Regions from separate parts of the Pseudomonas sp. R4-84 genome, predicted to be linked through region 1. Evidence: predicted binding sites of a transcription regulator. Region 1 holds the regulator's gene; each other region holds the start of a gene.
What was found. Region 1 encodes sigma-54, which starts transcription at its own class of promoters, with help from an activator protein. Its sites were predicted from a motif close to ANTGGCATNNANNTTGCTNT; they were not measured.

Region 1 (4,551 bases):
GCGCCCGACCCGGATCGTGGTCTCAGGAAACTGACCCGCCACACCTACGAATTTCGCCGACGCTCGGGCATGCAAACCCAGCTTGTTGATGATTTCAATTTCACGAGCAGGCATCGCGGTGTGAATCCTTTAGCTGAGGTCGCGGTGGCGAACCTGGACGTTCTTCAGGGATTGTTGCAGGAGCTGACCCAGGCGTTCGGTCAGGTAGACGGAGCGGTGATGGCCACCCGTACAGCCAATGGCGATCGTGACGTAGGCGCGGTTGCTAGCGGCAAAGCGGGGCAGCCATTTAAGCAGGTAGCTGGAAATGTCCTGGTACATCTCTTCGACATCCGGCTGGGCAGCCAAGTAGTCGATTACCGGTTGGTCCAGCCCGGACTGCTCGCGCAGTTCCGGTTTCCAATAAGGGTTGGGCAAACAGCGGACATCGAACACCAGGTCGGCATCTACCGGCATTCCGCGTTTGAAACCGAACGATTCGACGAGAAAGGCCGTACCCGGTTCTGGCTGGTTCAGCAGGCGCAACTTGAGGGTGTCGCGCAGTTGATACAGGTTCAGGTTCGTGGTGTTGAGCTTGAGGTCCGCCAGGTCCGCGATGGGCCCGAGCAGTTGGCTTTCGTCATGGATCGCTTCGGCCAGGGAGCGGCTCGCATTGCTCAGTGGATGGCGCCGGCGAGTTTCGGAGAAACGCTTGAGCAAGGTTTCTTCGTCGGCATCCAGGTAGAGCACATCGCATTGGATATGGCGGCTGCGCACTTCCTCGAGCAGTTCGGGGAAGCGCGACAAGTGGCTGGGCAGGTTACGGGCATCGACCGACACGGCGACCAGCGGTTGCGCCAGTTCGGTGTGGATCAGGGCGCGCTCGGCCAACTCCGGAAGCAGGCCTGCCGGCAAGTTGTCGATGCAGTAGTAGCCGCTGTCCTCGAGCACATTGAGGGCGGTACTTTTACCGGAGCCGGAGCGGCCACTGACGATGATCATGCGCATGTTTAATGACCGTTCTGCTCGTCCAGGACAACCTGATACAAAGCGTCGTTACTCGTTGCGCTGCGCAGTCTTTCGCGCACTTCCTTGCGGTCCAGCATGCTGGCGATCTGGCGCAGCAGCTCAAGGTGCGCATCGGTCGCCGCTTCCGGAACCAGCAATACGAACAGCAGGTCGACCGGGGCGCCGTCGATGGCGTCAAAATCTATGGGCGCTTCAAGGTGCAGTAGCGCGCTGATGGGCGACGTACAGCCTTTGAGGCGGCAATGTGGAATGGCGATGCCGTTGCCAAAACCGGTGGAGCCTAGTTTTTCACGGGCGATAAGGGCCTCGAAGACGTCCTGCATTTCCAGATCCGGCACTTCGCGGTGGATCAGGTTGGCAATTTGTTCGAGGGCTTTCTTCTTACTGCCACCCGGCGCGTTCACCTGGGAACGGCCGGGGGTCAGGATGGTTTCTAGTCGGATCATGGATTGGGGGGGTTAACGACCGGTTGCGCCCTGGAGGAGGCTCTGGGTCTTTTCCTTATGCTTTTTGAGTTGGCGATCCAGCTTGTCGGTCAGCAGGTCAATCGCGGCATACATGTCATCATGCTCCGCATTGGCAACCACTTCTCCGCCGGGAATATGCAGTGTGGCTTCGATCTTCTGCTTCAGCTTTTCGACGTTCAGAATGACTTGCACGTTGGTGATTTTGTCGAAATGCCTCTCCAATCGGTCGAGTTTTTCGCCGATGTAGGTGCGCAGGGGTTCGGTCACTTCCAGTTGGTGTCCACTGATGTTGACTTGCATACAGCTTCTCCTTCGTTGCCAGTGCATAAAGCGGCAGGCTGGGTGCCTGCCACTGGAACGCTGTGGCGTGGCCTGTTACATCAACCGCTTGCGTTCGCTCGAAGGTGCGATCCCCAGGGATTCGCGGTATTTGGCGACGGTACGGCGGGCCACCTGAATGCCTTGTGCCTCCAGTAAACCAGCGATCTTGCTGTCACTCAACGGCTTTTTCTGATTTTCCGCAGCGACCAGTTTTTTGATGATCGCGCGGATGGCCGTGGACGAGCATTCGCCGCCTTCGGAGGTGCTGACGTGGCTGGAGAAAAAGTATTTCAATTCATAGATGCCCCGAGGGGTATGCATGAATTTCTGGGTGGTCACCCGTGAAATCGTCGATTCGTGCATGCCCACCGCCTCGGCAATGTCATGCAGGACCAACGGCTTCATCGCTTCGTCGCCATATTCCAGGAAGCCGCGCTGATGCTCGACGATCTGGGTGGCGACTTTCATCAGGGTTTCGTTGCGGCTCTGCAGGCTCTTGATGAACCAGCGCGCTTCCTGCAACTGGTTGCGCATGAAGGTGTTGTCGGCGCTGGTGTCGGCGCGTTTGACGAAACCTGCGTACTGGGCGTTGACGCGCAGCTTGGGCATCGACTCCTGGTTGAGCTCCACCAGCCAGCGATCGTTGTGCTTGCGCACGATTACGTCGGGGACGACGTATTCGGGCTCGGTGGATTCGATCTGTGAGCCAGGACGCGGGTTGAGGCTTTGCACCAGCTCGATGACCTGGCGCAGTTCATCTTCCTTGAGCTTCATGCGACGCATCAGTTGGCTGTAGTCGCGTCCGCCCAAAAGGTCGATGTAATCGGTCACCAGGCGCTTGGCTTCGGCCAGCCACGGGGTTTTGGCGGGCAATTGGCGCAGCTGCAGCAACAGGCATTCGCCCAGGTTGCGAGCACCGATGCCGGCGGGTTCGAACTGCTGGATGCGATGCAAGACGGCTTCGATCTCGTCCAGCTCGATGTCGAGCTCGGGGTCGAAGGCTTCGAGAATTTCTTCCAGCGTCTCGTCCAGGTAACCCTGGTTGTTGATGCAATCGATCAGGGTCACGGCGATCAGGCGATCGGTATCGGACATCGGCGCCAGGTTCAATTGCCAGAGCAGATGACTCTGCAAGCTCTCGCCGGCGGACGTGCGGGTAGTGAAATCCCATTCGTCGTCATCGCCGCTCGGCAGGCTGCTGGCGCTGGTCTGATAGACGTCTTCCCAAGCCGTGTCCACGGGCAGGTCGTTGGGAATGCGCTCGTTCCATTCGCCATCCTCAAGGTTGTCCACCGTGGGGGCGGCTTCCTGTTGGTAGGTTGGTTCCTGGATTTCCGGGGTGGTTTTCTGCTCGACATTGTCGGCCAGTGGATCGGTGTTGTCGAAGTCGTCGCCCTCTTCCTGGCGTTCGAGCATCGGATTGGATTCCAGGGCCTCTTGGATTTCCTGTTGCAGGTCCAGGGTCGACAATTGAAGCAGGCGGATGGCCTGTTGCAGCTGCGGTGTCATCGTCAGCTGCTGGCCCATTCTCAAGACTAGCGATGGTTTCATGGCAGGGGCTTAACACCTTATTTGCCGGCGCACATGCGCCATCCACTACAGGGCGCCGGAGCGCCAAACTTAAGCAAATTATATGCCTGAAACTGAAGTGTTTGCCTAGGGGGCGTCTTCAATTAATTGAGAGTGCCCCACGGGTCGTCATCGGACATTCGGCGCCACCCAGGCCTTCGCCTGAGGCTTCGTGGCTTAAAGGCGGAACTCGTGGCCCAGATACACTTCCTTGACCAGCTCGTTGGCCAGGATGGTGGCCGAGTCGCCCTCGGCGATCAACTGGCCGTCGTTGACGATATAGGCGGTCTCGCAGATGTCCAGTGTCTCGCGCACGTTGTGGTCGGTGATCAGCACGCCGATCCCCTTGGCCTTGAGATGATGGATGATCTGCTTGATGTCGCCCACCGAAATCGGGTCTACGCCGGCGAAGGGTTCGTCGAGCAGAATGAATTTCGGCGCGGTAGCCAGGGCGCGGGCAATTTCCACGCGACGACGTTCGCCGCCGGACAGGCTCATGCCCAGGTTGTCGCGAATGTGGCTGATATGGAATTCCTGCAGCAGGCTCTCCAATTCCTGGCGGCGGCCGGCCTTGTCGAGCTCCTTGCGGGTCTCGAGGATGGCCATGATGTTGTCGGCCACCGACAGTTTGCGGAAGATCGACGCTTCTTGCGGCAGATAACCGATACCGGCTTTCGCCCGGCCGTGCATCGGCTGGTGGCTGACATCCAGGTCGTCGATCAGTACGCGGCCCTGGTCGGCCTGAACCAGCCCGACGATCATGTAGAAACAGGTTGTCTTGCCCGCGCCGTTGGGGCCGAGCAAGCCAACGATCTGGCCGCTGTCGATGGACAGGCTGACATCGCGCACAACCTGGCGGCTCTTGTAGCTCTTGGCCAGGTGCTGGGCTTTCAGAGTTGCCATTACTGCGCCTTCTGCTCGTCGGTTTTCTTTTTCGGCTGGATCACCATGTCGATCCGCGGACGCTGTTCGGTCACCTTGCTGCCAGTGGCACGGCCGGCGCTGGCCAGCTTCTTGACCGTGTCGTAGACGATCTTCTCGCCTTGGGTCACGTTGTTGTCCTTGTCGACGACCTTGGCGCGGTCGATCAATACAACGCGGTCCTGGGCGGCGTGATACTGGATGGTGACCCCGTAACCCTGCACAGGCTTGGTGTCGCCTGCGGTCTGCAACTGTTCGAAGTACG
Region 2 (4,551 bases), 570 kb from region 1:
CGGCCGGAAACCTTGAACTTATCAGCCGAGTCGCCTTCTTCAACGCGCAGTGCAACGTTGTACAGCAGCTCTTTGTCCAGACGTTCCTTGATGTTACGGGACGTCACGAACTTGCCTTCTTTACCGCAGAATGGCGAGTCGTTGACCTGGAAGGTCATGGAAACGGTCGGCTCGTCGACGGTCAACGGCTTCATCGCTTCAACGGTGTCCGGGTGGCACAGGGTGTCGGAGATGAACAGCGAGTCCATACCGCTGATGCAGACGATGTCGCCGGCGGCAGCTTCTTCGACGTCAACGCGATGCAGGCCATGGTGACCCATCAGCTTCAGGATACGACCGTTGCGGCGCTTGCCGTCTGCGCCGATAGCCACGACCGGGGTGTTCGGCTTGACGCGACCACGGGCGATACGGCCAACACCGATCACACCCAGGAAGCTGTTGTAGTCCAGTGCCGAGATCTGCATTTGGAACGGACCGTCACGGTCAACGGCCGGTGCAGGTACGTTGTCGACGATCGACTGGTACAGCGGGGTCATGTCTTCAGCCATGTCGGTGTGGTCCAGACCGGCAATGCCGTTCAGGGCCGAGGCGTAGACGACTTTGAAGTCCAGCTGTTCTTCGGTGGCGCCCAGGTTGTCGAACAGGTCGAAGATCTGATCCAGAACCCAGTCCGGACGCGCGCCTGGACGGTCAACCTTGTTGATGCACACGATCGGACGCAGGCCGGCTTCGAAGGCCTTCTTGGTCACGAAACGGGTTTGCGGCATAGGGCCGTCCTGGGCGTCAACCAGCAGCAGCACGGAGTCGACCATCGACATCACGCGCTCTACTTCGCCACCGAAGTCGGCGTGGCCCGGGGTGTCCACGATGTTGATGTGGTAGCCGTTCCAGTTGATGGCGGTGTTTTTCGCCAGGATGGTAATACCGCGCTCTTTTTCCTGGTCGTTGGAGTCCATCACGCGCTCGTCGTTGAGCTCGTTGCGCTCCAGGGTGCCGGATTGACGCAAGAGTTTGTCTACCAGGGTGGTCTTACCATGGTCAACGTGAGCAATGATGGCGATGTTGCGTAGATTTTCGATCACTTGTGTATCTCGATCAGAGGATTCGGTGTGCTGACAGGTCGTGGCAGCGATTTACAGTAGAGTCCGACAGTTACAGCGTGTCGGCGGCGTCGGGGGGCCGGTGACGCAGGCCACAGGCAAACAGCCCCGGGCACTTAGCTCGGTCGATAAACGCGCACATTGGCATGCCCCTCACTGAGCAAATGGTGAGCATGCAGGCGACTCATCACGCCTTTGTCGCAATACAGCAGGTACTGGCGAGTAGGGTCCAGTTCCTTGAAACGCGCGTTCACTGCATAGAACGGCATCGTTTGTACCTCGACGCCGGCGATACTCAGCGGGTCGTCCTCAGCATCGTCCGGGTGACGGATGTCGATGATGATCTGACCGGCCAGCGCTTCGCCGACTTCTTCAATCTGGATGTCCTGGCCCAATTCGTCGATGACCCGATCGATCGGTACCAGCCTGGCGTTCTCGATCGCGCGCTCGAGTACCGCCATGTCGAATTCTTTCTCTTCATGCTCCACGCGCCCGCGCTTGGCCGCCGTCTTCGGATTGACCGAGATGACCCCGCAGTACTCGGGCATGTGCCGGGCGAAATCGGCGGTGCCGATCTCGTTCGCCGTGTCGATGATGTCCTGCTTGTGGCTGGCGATCAGCGGGCGCAGCACGAGTTTCTCGGTCACGCAGTCGATCACCGACAGGTTCGGCAGCGTCTGGCTCGATACCTGGGAAATCGCCTCGCCGGTCACCAGCGCGTCGATGTGCAGGCGGTCGGCGATGCTCGTCGCGGCACGCAACATCATACGCTTCAAAATGACGCCCATATGACTGTTATCGACTTTGCCGAGAATCTCGCCCAGGACTTCTTCGAACGGCACGCTCACAAATAACACGCGCTGGGAGCTGCCGTACTTCTTCCAGATGAAGTGCGCCACTTCCATCACGCCCAGCTCATGGGCGCGCCCGCCGAGGTTGAAGAAGCAGAAATGGCTCATCAGGCCGCGACGCATGATCTGGTAAGCGGCGACGGTGGAATCGAAGCCACCGGACATCAGCACCAGCGTTTGCTCCAGTGACCCTAACGGGTAACCGCCGATGCTGTCGTGCTGGCTGTGGATCACGAACAACCGCTGGTCGCGAATTTCGATGCGCACTTCAACCTGCGGATCTTTCAGCGAGATCCCGGCGGCGCCGCACTGCCGGCGCAATTGGCTGCCGACATAACGTTCCACATCCATGGAACTGAACGGGTGCTTGCCGGCGCGCTTGCAGCGGACCGAAAAGATCTTGCCGGCCAGTGCATCACCATAATGGAGCATGCACTTGGCGAGGATATCGTCGAAGTCCCCCAGCGGGTACTCGTCAACTTGCAGGAAATGCGCGATGCCCGGCATGCAGCTCAGGCGCTCGGTCATTTCCTTCAGCAGCTTGGGTTCGCTGACGCGGGTTTCCAGTTCGAGGTTGTCCCACACACCGTTCACCACCACGGCCGGGTCCAGGTCACGGAGCACGGCACGGATGTTCTTGGCCAACTGGCGGATGAAACGCATCCGTACCGGGCGGCTCTTGATGGTGATCTCGGGGAAGACTTTTACGATTAGTTTCATGAAAACAGCGCGCGAACGGCCAGCCGAAAAAGGGGGGCGCGGATTATAGCGGAAATTGCTCAAGGTTTAACCAGTTTATGTGCAGATGGTTTTGCATGCACCAAAACGGGTCATTATCGAATGACGGCGCCACATTGCAGTGCGTTATTGTCTGACAATCTTTGATTTGCGCCTGTAAAAGCGTGGATTTGGTGCAAAAAACCCATGGTGGGGCACTGGCATGCAATTTGCTCCCTTGTGAGGCAGGTTGCCTTGGCAGAGTATTCGCGCCGGCATCACCCATATCTAAGGGCACTCCACTACCCGCCCGAAGCCACCCGGAGGACATATGTCGAAGTCGGTTCAACTCATCAAAGATCATGACGTCAAGTGGATTGATCTGCGCTTCACTGACACCAAAGGCACTCAACATCACGTGACCATGCCGGCCCGTGATGCGCTGGACGACGAATTCTTCGAAATCGGCAAGATGTTCGACGGTTCTTCCATCTCCGGCTGGAAAGGCATCGAAGCCTCCGACATGATTCTGATGCCGGACGACGAAACCGCCGTCCTGGACCCGTTCACCGAAGAGCCGACCCTGATCCTGGTCTGCGACATCATCGAACCTTCGACCATGCAAGGCTATGACCGCGACCCACGCGCCATTGCCCACCGCGCCGAGGAATACCTGAAGTCCACCGGTATCGGCGACACCGCTTTCTTCGGTCCAGAGCCTGAGTTCTTCATCTTTGACTCGGTCAAGTTCAAGTCCGATATCTCCGGCTCCATGTTCAAGATCTTCTCCGAACAAGGTTCGTGGATGTCCGACCAGGACGTGGAAGGCGGCAACAAAGGCCACCGTCCAGGTATCAAAGGCGGCTACTTCCCGGTTCCACCGTTCGACTTCGACCACGAAATCCGTACCTCCATGTGCAACGCACTGGAAGAAATGGGCCAGACCGTCGAAGTTCACCACCACGAAGTGGCAACTGCCGGCCAGAACGAAATCGGTGTGAAATTCAACACACTGGTGAAGAAGGCTGACGAAGTCCAGACCTTGAAGTACTGCGTACACAACGTTGCCGACGCCTACGGCCGCACCGCGACCTTCATGCCGAAGCCTCTGTACGGCGACAACGGTTCGGGCATGCACGTGCACATGTCGATCTCCAAGGACGGCAAGAACACCTTCGCTGGCGAAGGTTATGCCGGTCTGTCGGACACTGCCCTGTACTTCATCGGTGGCATCATCAAGCACGGTAAGGCCCTGAACGGCTTCACCAACCCGTCGACCAACTCCTACAAGCGTCTGGTACCAGGCTTCGAAGCCCCGGTCATGCTGGCCTACTCGGCTCGCAACCGTTCCGCCTCGATCCGTATCCCTTACGTTAACAGCCCGAAAGCCCGCCGTATCGAAGCGCGCTTCCCGGATCCGGCTGCCAACCCATACCTGGCCTTCGCTGCACTGATGATGGCCGGCCTGGACGGTATCCAGAACAAGATCCACCCTGGCGATGCCGCTGACAAAAACCTGTATGACCTGCCGCCTGAAGAGGCCAAGGAAATCCCACAGGTTTGTGGCAGCCTGAAAGAAGCCCTGGAAGAGCTGGACAAGGGCCGTGCGTTCCTGACCAAGGGCGGCGTATTCAGCGATGACTTCATCGACGCTTACATCGCACTGAAAAGCGAAGAAGAAATCAAGGTTCGCACCTTCGTACACCCACTGGAATACGAGCTGTACTACAGCTGCTGATCCAGTAAGCGCCGCCACGCACGGCGTGAACTAAAGAGAGGCCTCCTTCGGGAGGCCTTTTTTATGGGCGCAGGATGCGTGCATGATGGTGCGCCGCTTCCCTTACAAGACGAGATCGCCAATGACTTCCCGCTTGAAGATTTGC
Region 3 (4,551 bases), 2.6 Mb from region 1:
GGCTTTCGGTGGAAATTTCGGTGCGTGCAGGCCCAGTTCCCGCCCGCGCTTGACCATGCCCATGATGTCCTCGTGGGCCAGGTCGAACAGGCGCTTGAGCTCGGGCAGCACGAAATACACCGGCTGTAGGATGTCGATGCGATAAGGCGTACGCATGGCTTCCAGCGGGTCGAAGGCTTGATGCTCCGGCTCGTCTGACAGGCAGTACACGGTTTCCTTGGGCGACGAGAGAATGCCGCCGCCGTAGATGCGCCGGCCTTGCGGCGTCTGCACCAGGCCGAATTCGATGGTCATCCAATACAGACGCGCCAGGTAGACGCGTTCTTCCTTGGAGGCCTGTAGGCCGAGTTTGCCGTAGGTGTGGGTAAATTCAGCAAACCAGGGATTGGTCAGCAGAGGGCAGTGACCAAAGATCTCGTGGAAAATGTCCGGCTCTTGCAAGTAGTCCAGTTCTTCACGGGTACGAATAAAGGTTGCCACCGGAAACTGCTTGCTGGCGAGCAACTCGAAGAAGGTCTGGAAAGGGATTAGCGCGGGCACCCGGGCGACCTGCCAGCCCGTGGTCTCGCCCAGCACTTTGTTGACTTCGTCCAGCTGCGGGATGCGGTCATGGGGCAACCCCAGCTTGTCGATACCGTCCAGGTACTCCTGGCACGCACGGCCTTCGATGACTTTCAGCTGGCGGGTGATCAGCGTGTTCCACACTGCGTGTTCTTCAGCGGTGTAGTGGATAAAACCTTGCGCATCGGGCTCGCGGGCCACGTATTGCGTCTGCTTCATGCTGCTCTCCTGCTGATATCCCTCAAGGGGAAAATTTGTTTTGTTGTTATCTCCAGCGATGCATAAGGGATAACCCAAACCAGGGGCAGGCGCAGCAGGGCTAGCTGGCCGAACAACCGCCAATCATGCACAAAATGTAAAGTTTCCGTTACGTATTCTGGCGAGTCTCGGTGTTGCAGGTATTTTCGGCTGGGAAAGGTTCTCAAACTGTCACATAATCTTGACGGCTATTTGCGCCGCAGCGCAGAAAACCGTGGCGAGGGAGCTTGCTCCCGCTGGGCTGCGCAGCAGCCCCAAAAAAACAGGGCCGCTTCGCGCCCCAGCGGGAGCAAGCTCCCTCGCCACAATGAATCAAACAAACCTTAAGTGAACAGCATCGGGCCTCTCATGCGTATCAAAGTCCATTGCCAGAACCGCATCGGCATCCTGCGGGACATTCTCAATCTGCTGGTGGAATACGGCATCAACGTCGCCCGGGGCGAGGTCGGTGGCGAGCATGGCAATGCGATCTACCTGCACTGCCCGAACCTGATCAACATCCAGTTCCAGGCGTTGCGTCCGAAGTTCGAAGGCATCGCCGGGGTGTTCGGCGTCAAGCGCGTAGGGCTGATGCCGAGCGAGCGTCGGCACATGGAGCTCAATGCCTTGCTTGGCGCCTTGGAGTTTCCGGTGTTGTCCATCGACATGGGCGGCTCCATCGTCGCGGCCAACCGGGCGGCGGCGCAGTTGCTCGGGGTGCGGGTCGACGAGGTGCCGGGGATTCCCTTGTCCCGCTACGCCGAGGACTTCGACCTGCCGGAACTGGTGCGCGCCAACCAATCTCGGATCAATGGCCTGCGGGTCAAGGTCAAGGGCGATGTGTTCCTGGCGGACATCGCGCCGCTGCAATCGGAGCACGACGACAGCGAGGCGATGGCCGGCGCGGTGCTGACCTTGCACCGCGCCGACCGGGTAGGCGAGCGCATCTATAACGTGCGCAAGCAGGAACTGCGCGGCTTCGACAGTATTTTCCAGAGTTCGAAGGTAATGGCGGCGGTGGTCCGCGAGGCCCGGCGCATGGCGCCGCTGGACGCGCCGCTATTGATAGAAGGCGAAACCGGAACCGGCAAGGAATTGCTGGCCCGTGCCTGTCACCTGGCAAGCCCACGGGGGCAATCGCCGTTGATGGCGCTCAACTGCGCCGGATTACCGGAGTCCATGGCCGAGACTGAACTGTTCGGCTACGGGCCCGGCGCCTTCGAAGGGGCGCGGGCCGAAGGCAAGCTCGGGCTGCTGGAGCTGACGGCGGGCGGTACGCTGTTTCTCGACGGTGTCGGAGAAATGAGTCCGCGCTTGCAAGTGAAATTGCTGCGTTTCCTACAGGACGGTTGCTTCCGCCGCGTAGGCAGTGACGAAGAGGTCTACCTGGATGTCAGGGTAATCTGCGCGACCCAGGTCGATTTGTCCGAACTCTGTGCCCGGGGAGAATTCCGTCAAGATTTGTACCATCGCCTGAATGTGCTTTCTCTGCACATCCCGCCGCTGCGCGAATGCCTCGACGGGCTGGCCCCGCTGGTCGAGCATTTCCTCGACCAGGCCAGTCGCCAGATTGGCTGCCCACTGCCAAGACTGGCCCCAGCGGCGATGGACCGGCTCAGTCACTACCACTGGCCAGGCAATGTCCGGCAACTGGAAAACGTGCTGTTCCAGGCCGTTTCCCTATGCGACGGCGGGAAGGTCAAGGCCGAACACATTCGCCTGCCGGACTACGGCGTACGCCAACCCCTCGGTGACTTTTCCCTCGACGGAGGGCTGGACGAGATCGTCGGCCGTTTCGAGAAGGCCGTGCTCGAGCGCCTGTATTCCGAACACCCGAGCAGCCGGCAACTGGGCAAGCGGCTGGGGGTTTCCCATACGACGATTGCCAATAAGTTGCGTGAGTATGAGGTGGGCAAAGAACCCGGCATGTGATGATAGACGCTTCGTGGCGAGGGAGCTGCTCCCGCTCGGTTGGGTAGCAATCGCCAAAAGTGTGGAGCCGCTACGCCCGAGGCGTCGGACCGGCCCAGCGGGAGCAAGCTCCCTCGCCACGGGGCGTCTATTTGATCAGGTTAGGCGGACACTTGCCGTAAGCGGCACGACACCGCCGGTTTTTCGTCTTCGATACGTTTCCATAATCCCTTTCAATTCCGCCAAGTCCTTTATTTACCGGCCCCACCAGCGTCAGAAATAAGTTGGTCTGCAATTTGCTTAAGGCTGTGCAACACAGCAGTGGGCGGCAAACGTCCGGCATGCAGAGGAACGACAGTGGACAAGTACCTTTATGTGGCAATGACCGGCGCCAGCCAGAACGCACTGGCGCAACGGGCCCATGCCAACAACCTGGCGAACATCTCCACCAATGGTTTTCAGAAAGACCTGGAGCAGGCACGTTCGATGCCGGTGTTCGGCGACAGCTTTCCGGCGCGGGCGTTTGCCATGTCCGAACGGCCTGCCACTGACTTTACCCCGGGAGCGCTGGTTGAAACCGGTCGCGACCTGGACGTGGCGGTCAGCGGACCGGGCTGGATGGCCGTGCAGAATCCCGACGGCGGTGAAAGCTACGTGCGTACCGGCAGCCTCAACGTTGACGCCCTGGGTGTGCTGCGGGCCGGCAACGGCATGCCGGTAATGGGCAATGGCGGTCCGATCGCCGTGCCACCGGAGCAGAAAATCGAAATTGGCCAGGACGGCACCATCAGCATTCGCGCCATGGGCGAAGGCCCGCGGGTGATGGCTGAGGTGGACCGAATCAAACTGGTCAACCCTGACCTCAAGAACATGACCAAGGGCCTCGACGGCTCGATCCGCACCAAGGACGGCCAGCCCGCGCCCATCGATGCCAACGTACAACTGGTGTCGGGCTTCCAGGAAGCGAGCAACGTCAATGCCGTGGATGAAATGACTTCGGTGCTGGCCCTGGCCAAGCAGTTCGAGCTTCACGTCAAGATGATGAACACCGCCAAAGAAGGCGATGAGGCCATGGCTCGGGTCTTGCAGATCTAATCACTAATTACAGCGCTGCGCCGAAAAACAGGCGTGAGAGGAGAATCGAATGCTTCCGGCTCTTTGGGTTGCCAAAACAGGTCTGTCCGCCCAGGACACAAACCTGTCCACCATTTCCAACAACCTGGCGAACGTCTCGACCACGGGTTTCAAACGTGATCGCGCCGAGTTCCAGGACCTGCTCTACCAGGTAAAACGCCAGCCAGGCGCCCAGTCGACCCAGGACAGCGAATTGCCGTCGGGCCTGCAAGTGGGTACTGGTGTGCGCATCGTCGGCACCCAGAAAAACTTCAACGCCGGCAGCCTGCAGACCACCGAGCAGCCGCTGGACATGGCCATCGACGGTCGCGGTTTCTTCCAGATCCTGCAGCCGGACGGCACCACGTCCTACACCCGTGACGGTACCTTCCACCTCGATTCCAATGGCCAGATCGTCAACGCCAGTGGTTTCGCCCTGGAACCGGCCATCATCATCCCGAACGATGCCCAGACCTTCACCGTGGGCCGCGACGGCACCGTGTCCATCACCGTGGCGGGCAACCCGGCCTCCCAGGTGATCGGCAACCTGCAGACCGCCGATTTCATCAACCCGGCCGGCCTGCAAGCGGTGGGTAACAACCTGTTCATGGAAACCGCTGCCAGCGGCGCGCCACAAGTCGGCACGCCTGGCCTGAACGGCTTCGGCACCACGCTGCAGAACACCCTGGAAACGTCGAACGTGAGCACCGTTGAGGAGATGGTCAACAT
Region 4 (4,551 bases), 1.2 Mb from region 1:
GGTCACGACCGCGGTATAGATCACGGTGAAACCCACGCCTTTGAATTGAATCCACACTTGTGCGCCGATATCGGTCACGGTGCCGAAGCCACCCAGTGCCGGTGCAGCGAATACACCGGTCAGGATCGCCCCGAGGATACCGCCGATGCCATGTACGCCGAAGGCATCCAGGGAGTCGTCATAGCCGAGCTTGCGCTTGAGGGTGGTGGCGCAGAAGAAGCACACCACGCCCGCCGCCAGGCCGATGACCAAGGCGCCCATCGGGCCCACGGTGCCGGCAGCCGGGGTGATTGCAACCAGGCCGGCCACCACGCCCGAGGCAATGCCCAGCGCGCTTGGCTTGCCGTGGGTGATCCACTCGGCAAACATCCAGCCCAGTGCCGCGGCAGCCGTGGCGATCTGGGTGACCAGCATCGCCATGCCGGCAGTGCCGTTGGCCGCGACGGCGGAGCCGGCGTTGAAGCCGAACCAGCCTACCCACAGCATGGCCGCGCCCATTAGGGTGTAACCCAGGTTATGCGGTGCCATTGGGGTGGTCGGGAAACCTTTGCGCTTGCCCAATACCAGACAGGCTACGAGACCGGCGATACCGGCGTTGATATGCACCACGGTGCCGCCGGCGAAGTCCAGCACGCCCCAATCCCACATCAGGCCGCCGTTGCCGGACCAGACCATGTGCGCAATCGGCGCATACACCAGGGTGAACCACACGCCCATGAAGATCAGCATGGCGGAGAATTTCATCCGCTCGGCAAAGGCACCGACGATCAGCGCTGGGGTGATGATGGCGAAGGTCATCTGGAAAGTGATGAACACCGCTTCTGGAAACAATGCAGCCGGACCGGTCAGGCTGGCCGGGGTGACGCCTGCCAGGAATGCCTTGCCCAGGCCGCCGATGAAGGAATTGAAGTTGACGACGCCCTGTTCCATGCCAGTGGTGTCGAACGCAATGCTGTAACCGTAGATGACCCACAGGACGCTGATCAGACCGGTGATGGCGAAGCACTGCATCATCACCGAAAGAATGTTTTTCGACCGAACCATGCCGCCGTAGAACAGCGCAAGGCCAGGGATGGTCATGAACAGGACAAGAATCGTGGCAGTCAGCATCCAGGCAGTGTCGCCGGAGTTGAGGACTGGGGCTGCCGCTTCTTCCGCCATGGCCAGGCCAGGCATTACGAAGGACAACAGGGCTCCTAGCCCTGCGAATTTACGCAGAGTCATATTGTTTTCTCCTGGGGCGTTGGGTTTGACGGCTTAGATAGCGTCGGTATCGGTTTCGCCGGTACGGATGCGAATGGCCTGTTCCAGATTGACCACGAAGATCTTTCCGTCACCAATCTTGCCGGTGTTGGCGGCCTTGGTAATCGCCTCGATGACCCGATCAAGATCCTTGTCGTCGATGGCGACATCGATCTTCACCTTGGGCAGGAAGTCGACCACGTATTCCGCGCCGCGATACAGCTCGGTATGGCCTTTCTGCCTACCGAAGCCTTTGACTTCAGTAACGGTAATGCCCTGCACGCCGATTTCGGACAGCGACTCGCGTACGTCGTCCAGCTTGAACGGCTTGATGATGGCAGTGACTAGCTTCATGAAACTCTCTCCCGAATTGGTGGACTTGCCCCAGGAAAACAAACCCGACTCAAGTCTAAGCGCAGTGCCTGGCTTTGTAACGCGTCGTCGGCCCAAGTTGCCCGACCGGTGCCAGCTGACTACTCCTGACGAAACTCCCCGCTCCGCCTGCTGCACTGCATTCGTCACAGCGACTGCATCAGTGCATGGGTCACCAGCCACTAAGCAGAAAGCTTGCCATCTGTACCCAACCCCCCTGATTTCAACCCTTTACCCGTTGCGCCGGCCTGCGCCGAACCACGAACCGCAGCGATACGCACAACAACGGTGCGGTGATGCCCGGGGCCGTGCGCGAAAAGCGTGCAACCCGAGCCGCGAATTGACTATAGACACTGCGTGATACACTGCCCGCCATTGTTTCCAGGACACCTGACATGCTCGCGCCCAAAGACCTCCTCGACGCCCTGAGCGGCCACGCCTCCCGCCTGTTGAGCGGCGACACGCCACTCCCCAAGAATGAAATCGAAAGCCAGTTCAAGGCCCTGTTGCAAAGCGGGTTCAGCAAGCTGGACCTGGTCAGCCGGGAAGAATTCGACAGCCAGATGGTCGTGCTGGCCCGGACCCGGGCACGGCTGGAGAGCCTGGAAGCCAAGGTGGCCGAGCTGGAGGCGCGACTCGACCCCAAGGACGAGTGAGCACCTCTTGCCAGGGATGCGGCGTTAAGCGCGTGATTTGTCCAAGGCCCACCAGATCATCCAAAGCGCCGGCAGGGGCTCGCCGCCTGTAACGGCAACTGAAAAACAACCGCCTGAATGGCGGTTGTTCATTCATGCCCCCACTTGCGCAACATCCTGCGAAAATTTGCCCCTTCAATTGCCCCGCCCTCTCAGTTTCCCCGGACTAGTCTTCAAGAGCCGCAGGATGCGGCTCTCCATCAGTCAAGGAACGCTTCATGTCGCTCGCCATCGTCCACAGCCGCGCCCAAGTGGGGGTCGAAGCCCCTGCCGTTACCGTTGAGGTTCATCTGGCCAACGGCTTGCCGTCACTGACGATGGTCGGCCTGCCGGAGGCGGCGGTGAAGGAGAGCAAGGACCGGGTGCGTAGCGCGATCATCAATTCAGGGCTCAATTTCCCGGCGCGGCGCATCACCCTGAACCTGGCGCCAGCGGATCTCCCCAAGGACGGAGGCCGGTTCGACCTGGCGATTGCCTTGGGAATCCTGTCGGCCAGCGTGCAGGTGCCGACCTTGATGCTGGACGACGTGGAGTGCCTCGGCGAACTGGCATTGTCCGGCGCCGTGAGACCGGTACGCGGCGTGCTCCCCGCGGCGCTGGCGGCACGCAAGGCTGGACGCATGCTGTTGGTACCCCGGGCCAACGCCGAGGAAGCTTGCCTGGCGTCGGGGCTGAAGGTGATCGCCGTGGACCATCTGCTCGAAGCAGTGGCGCATTTCAACGGCCACGCCCCAGTCGAGCCTTTTGTGTCCAACGGGCTGCTCTCGGCCAGCAAGCCCTATCCCGACCTCAGCGAAGTACAAGGTCAAGCCGGAGCCAAGCGCGCCTTGCTGATCGCGGCAGCGGGAGCTCACAACCTGTTGTTCAGTGGCCCACCCGGTACGGGCAAGACGCTGCTGGCGAGTCGTTTGCCGGGGTTGCTGCCACCGCTGGCCGAAAGCGAGGCCCTGGAGGTCGCGGCTATACAGTCGGTTGCCAGTTGCGTGCCCTTGAGCCATTGGCCGCAACGGCCGTTCCGCCAGCCACACCATTCGGCGTCCGGCCCTGCCCTGGTGGGTGGAGGCTCCAAGCCGCAACCGGGGGAAATCACCCTCGCCCACCACGGCGTGCTGTTCCTGGACGAGCTTCCAGAGTTTGATCGCAAGGTATTGGAAGTCCTGAGGGAGCCCTTGGAGTCGGGGCATATCGTGGTTTCGCGCGCCCGCGATCGCGTGCGCTTCCCGGCCCGCTTCCAGTTGGTAGCGGCCATGAACCCCTGCCCCTGTGGATACCTTGGCGAGCCCAGCGGCCGCTGCTCGTGCACACCGGACATGGTGCAGCGCTATCGCAACAAGCTGTCCGGCCCCTTGCTCGACCGCATCGACCTGCACCTGACCGTGGCGCGGGAAGCCACGGCGCTCAATCCCAAAGGCGAACCGGGTGACGACACCGCCACCGCGGCCGAGCGGGTGGCCGAAGCCCGGGAACGCCAGCAAACCCGCCAAGGCTGTGCCAACGCATTCCTCGATCTACCGGGGCTGCGCCGCCATTGCAAACTGTCCTCGACCGACGAGGCGTGGCTGGAAACCGCCTGCGAACGACTGACCCTGTCGCTGCGAGCCGCCCACCGCTTGCTGAAGGTCGCCCGCACGCTGGCCGACCTTCAGCAGTTGGAACGGATCAGCCGCGAGCACCTGGCCGAAGCCTTGCAATACCGGCCCGCAACGCCATGAAACAGGTCACGGCTTGCTCAGGTCCACCAGCGGTGTTTCTCGCACCTCGGCCTTTCGATCGCCCTGGATGTCATCGATGCGCTTGAGGGCTTTGTCCACGGCCCCCTTGTCCGCCAGAAGACTGTAGTGGATCTGGAATTGCTTGCGCTCTTTCGGTGCGATGCTGGGCACCAGGCCCAGCGGACGCTGGTAGCGGCGGTTATAGGAAAAACTGGTACCTGGCTCCAAGCCGGTCACGTAGCCCTGGCCTTGGGTATCGGTGTTTTTCCACAGGGAAAACACCGGAAGCGTCCCGGTATTGAAGCCCACGGAAACGCCGAGGCTACCGGCCTTGTTGTGCAGGACGGTCAGCGTATCGCCCTTGGCGTCGGCGTAAGGCACGACGTTGTAAACGGTTTCATCGTAGTCCTTGGTGGGAGCTCGATAGGTGGTCCAATCCTTCAGGTCGCCCTTGGCCTTGTCGTTGAACGGCGAAACCTGTTTGACCGGGGCGGCGAAGCGGGCCCCCTGCTCCAGGAATGGCGTGCTGA

Region 2: a site for sigma-54 is predicted at 2,886-2,905, ahead of glnA (type I glutamate--ammonia ligase). Genes of this name have one in related genera too.
Region 3: a site for sigma-54 is predicted at 2,993-3,012, ahead of M1D68_RS07445 (flagellar basal body rod protein FlgF). Genes of this name have one in related genera too.
Region 4: a site for sigma-54 is predicted at 1,798-1,817, ahead of glnK (P-II family nitrogen regulator). Genes of this name have one in related genera too.

Annotation. Positions count from the first base shown of each region.
Region 1 is NZ_CP096390.1:4,643,115-4,647,665, reverse strand. Features, by position in the region: gene M1D68_RS21250 (HPr family phosphocarrier protein) at 1-114, opposite strand, end outside; gene rapZ (RNase adapter RapZ) at 130-987, opposite strand; gene ptsN (PTS IIA-like nitrogen regulatory protein PtsN) at 990-1,454, opposite strand; gene hpf (ribosome hibernation-promoting factor, HPF/YfiA family) at 1,467-1,775, opposite strand; gene M1D68_RS21230 (RNA polymerase factor sigma-54) at 1,851-3,347, opposite strand; gene lptB (LPS export ABC transporter ATP-binding protein) at 3,543-4,268, opposite strand; gene lptA (lipopolysaccharide transport periplasmic protein LptA) at 4,268-4,551, opposite strand, start outside.
Region 2 is NZ_CP096390.1:5,217,732-5,222,282, forward strand. Features, by position in the region: gene typA (translational GTPase TypA) at 1-1,082, opposite strand, end outside; gene thiI (tRNA uracil 4-sulfurtransferase ThiI) at 1,217-2,671, opposite strand; gene glnA (type I glutamate--ammonia ligase) at 3,000-4,406, shown strand; gene M1D68_RS23585 (chorismate mutase) at 4,528-4,551, shown strand, end outside.
Region 3 is NZ_CP096390.1:1,578,864-1,583,414, forward strand. Features, by position in the region: gene phhA (phenylalanine 4-monooxygenase) at 1-780, opposite strand, end outside; gene M1D68_RS07440 (sigma-54-dependent transcriptional regulator) at 1,168-2,730, shown strand; gene M1D68_RS07445 (flagellar basal body rod protein FlgF) at 3,067-3,804, shown strand; gene flgG (flagellar basal-body rod protein FlgG) at 3,854-4,551, shown strand, end outside.
Region 4 is NZ_CP096390.1:197,529-202,079, reverse strand. Features, by position in the region: gene M1D68_RS00840 (ammonium transporter) at 1-1,224, opposite strand, end outside; gene glnK (P-II family nitrogen regulator) at 1,258-1,596, opposite strand; gene M1D68_RS00830 (accessory factor UbiK family protein) at 2,010-2,270, shown strand; gene M1D68_RS00825 (YifB family Mg chelatase-like AAA ATPase) at 2,528-4,021, shown strand; gene M1D68_RS00820 (aldose 1-epimerase family protein) at 4,028-4,551, opposite strand, start outside.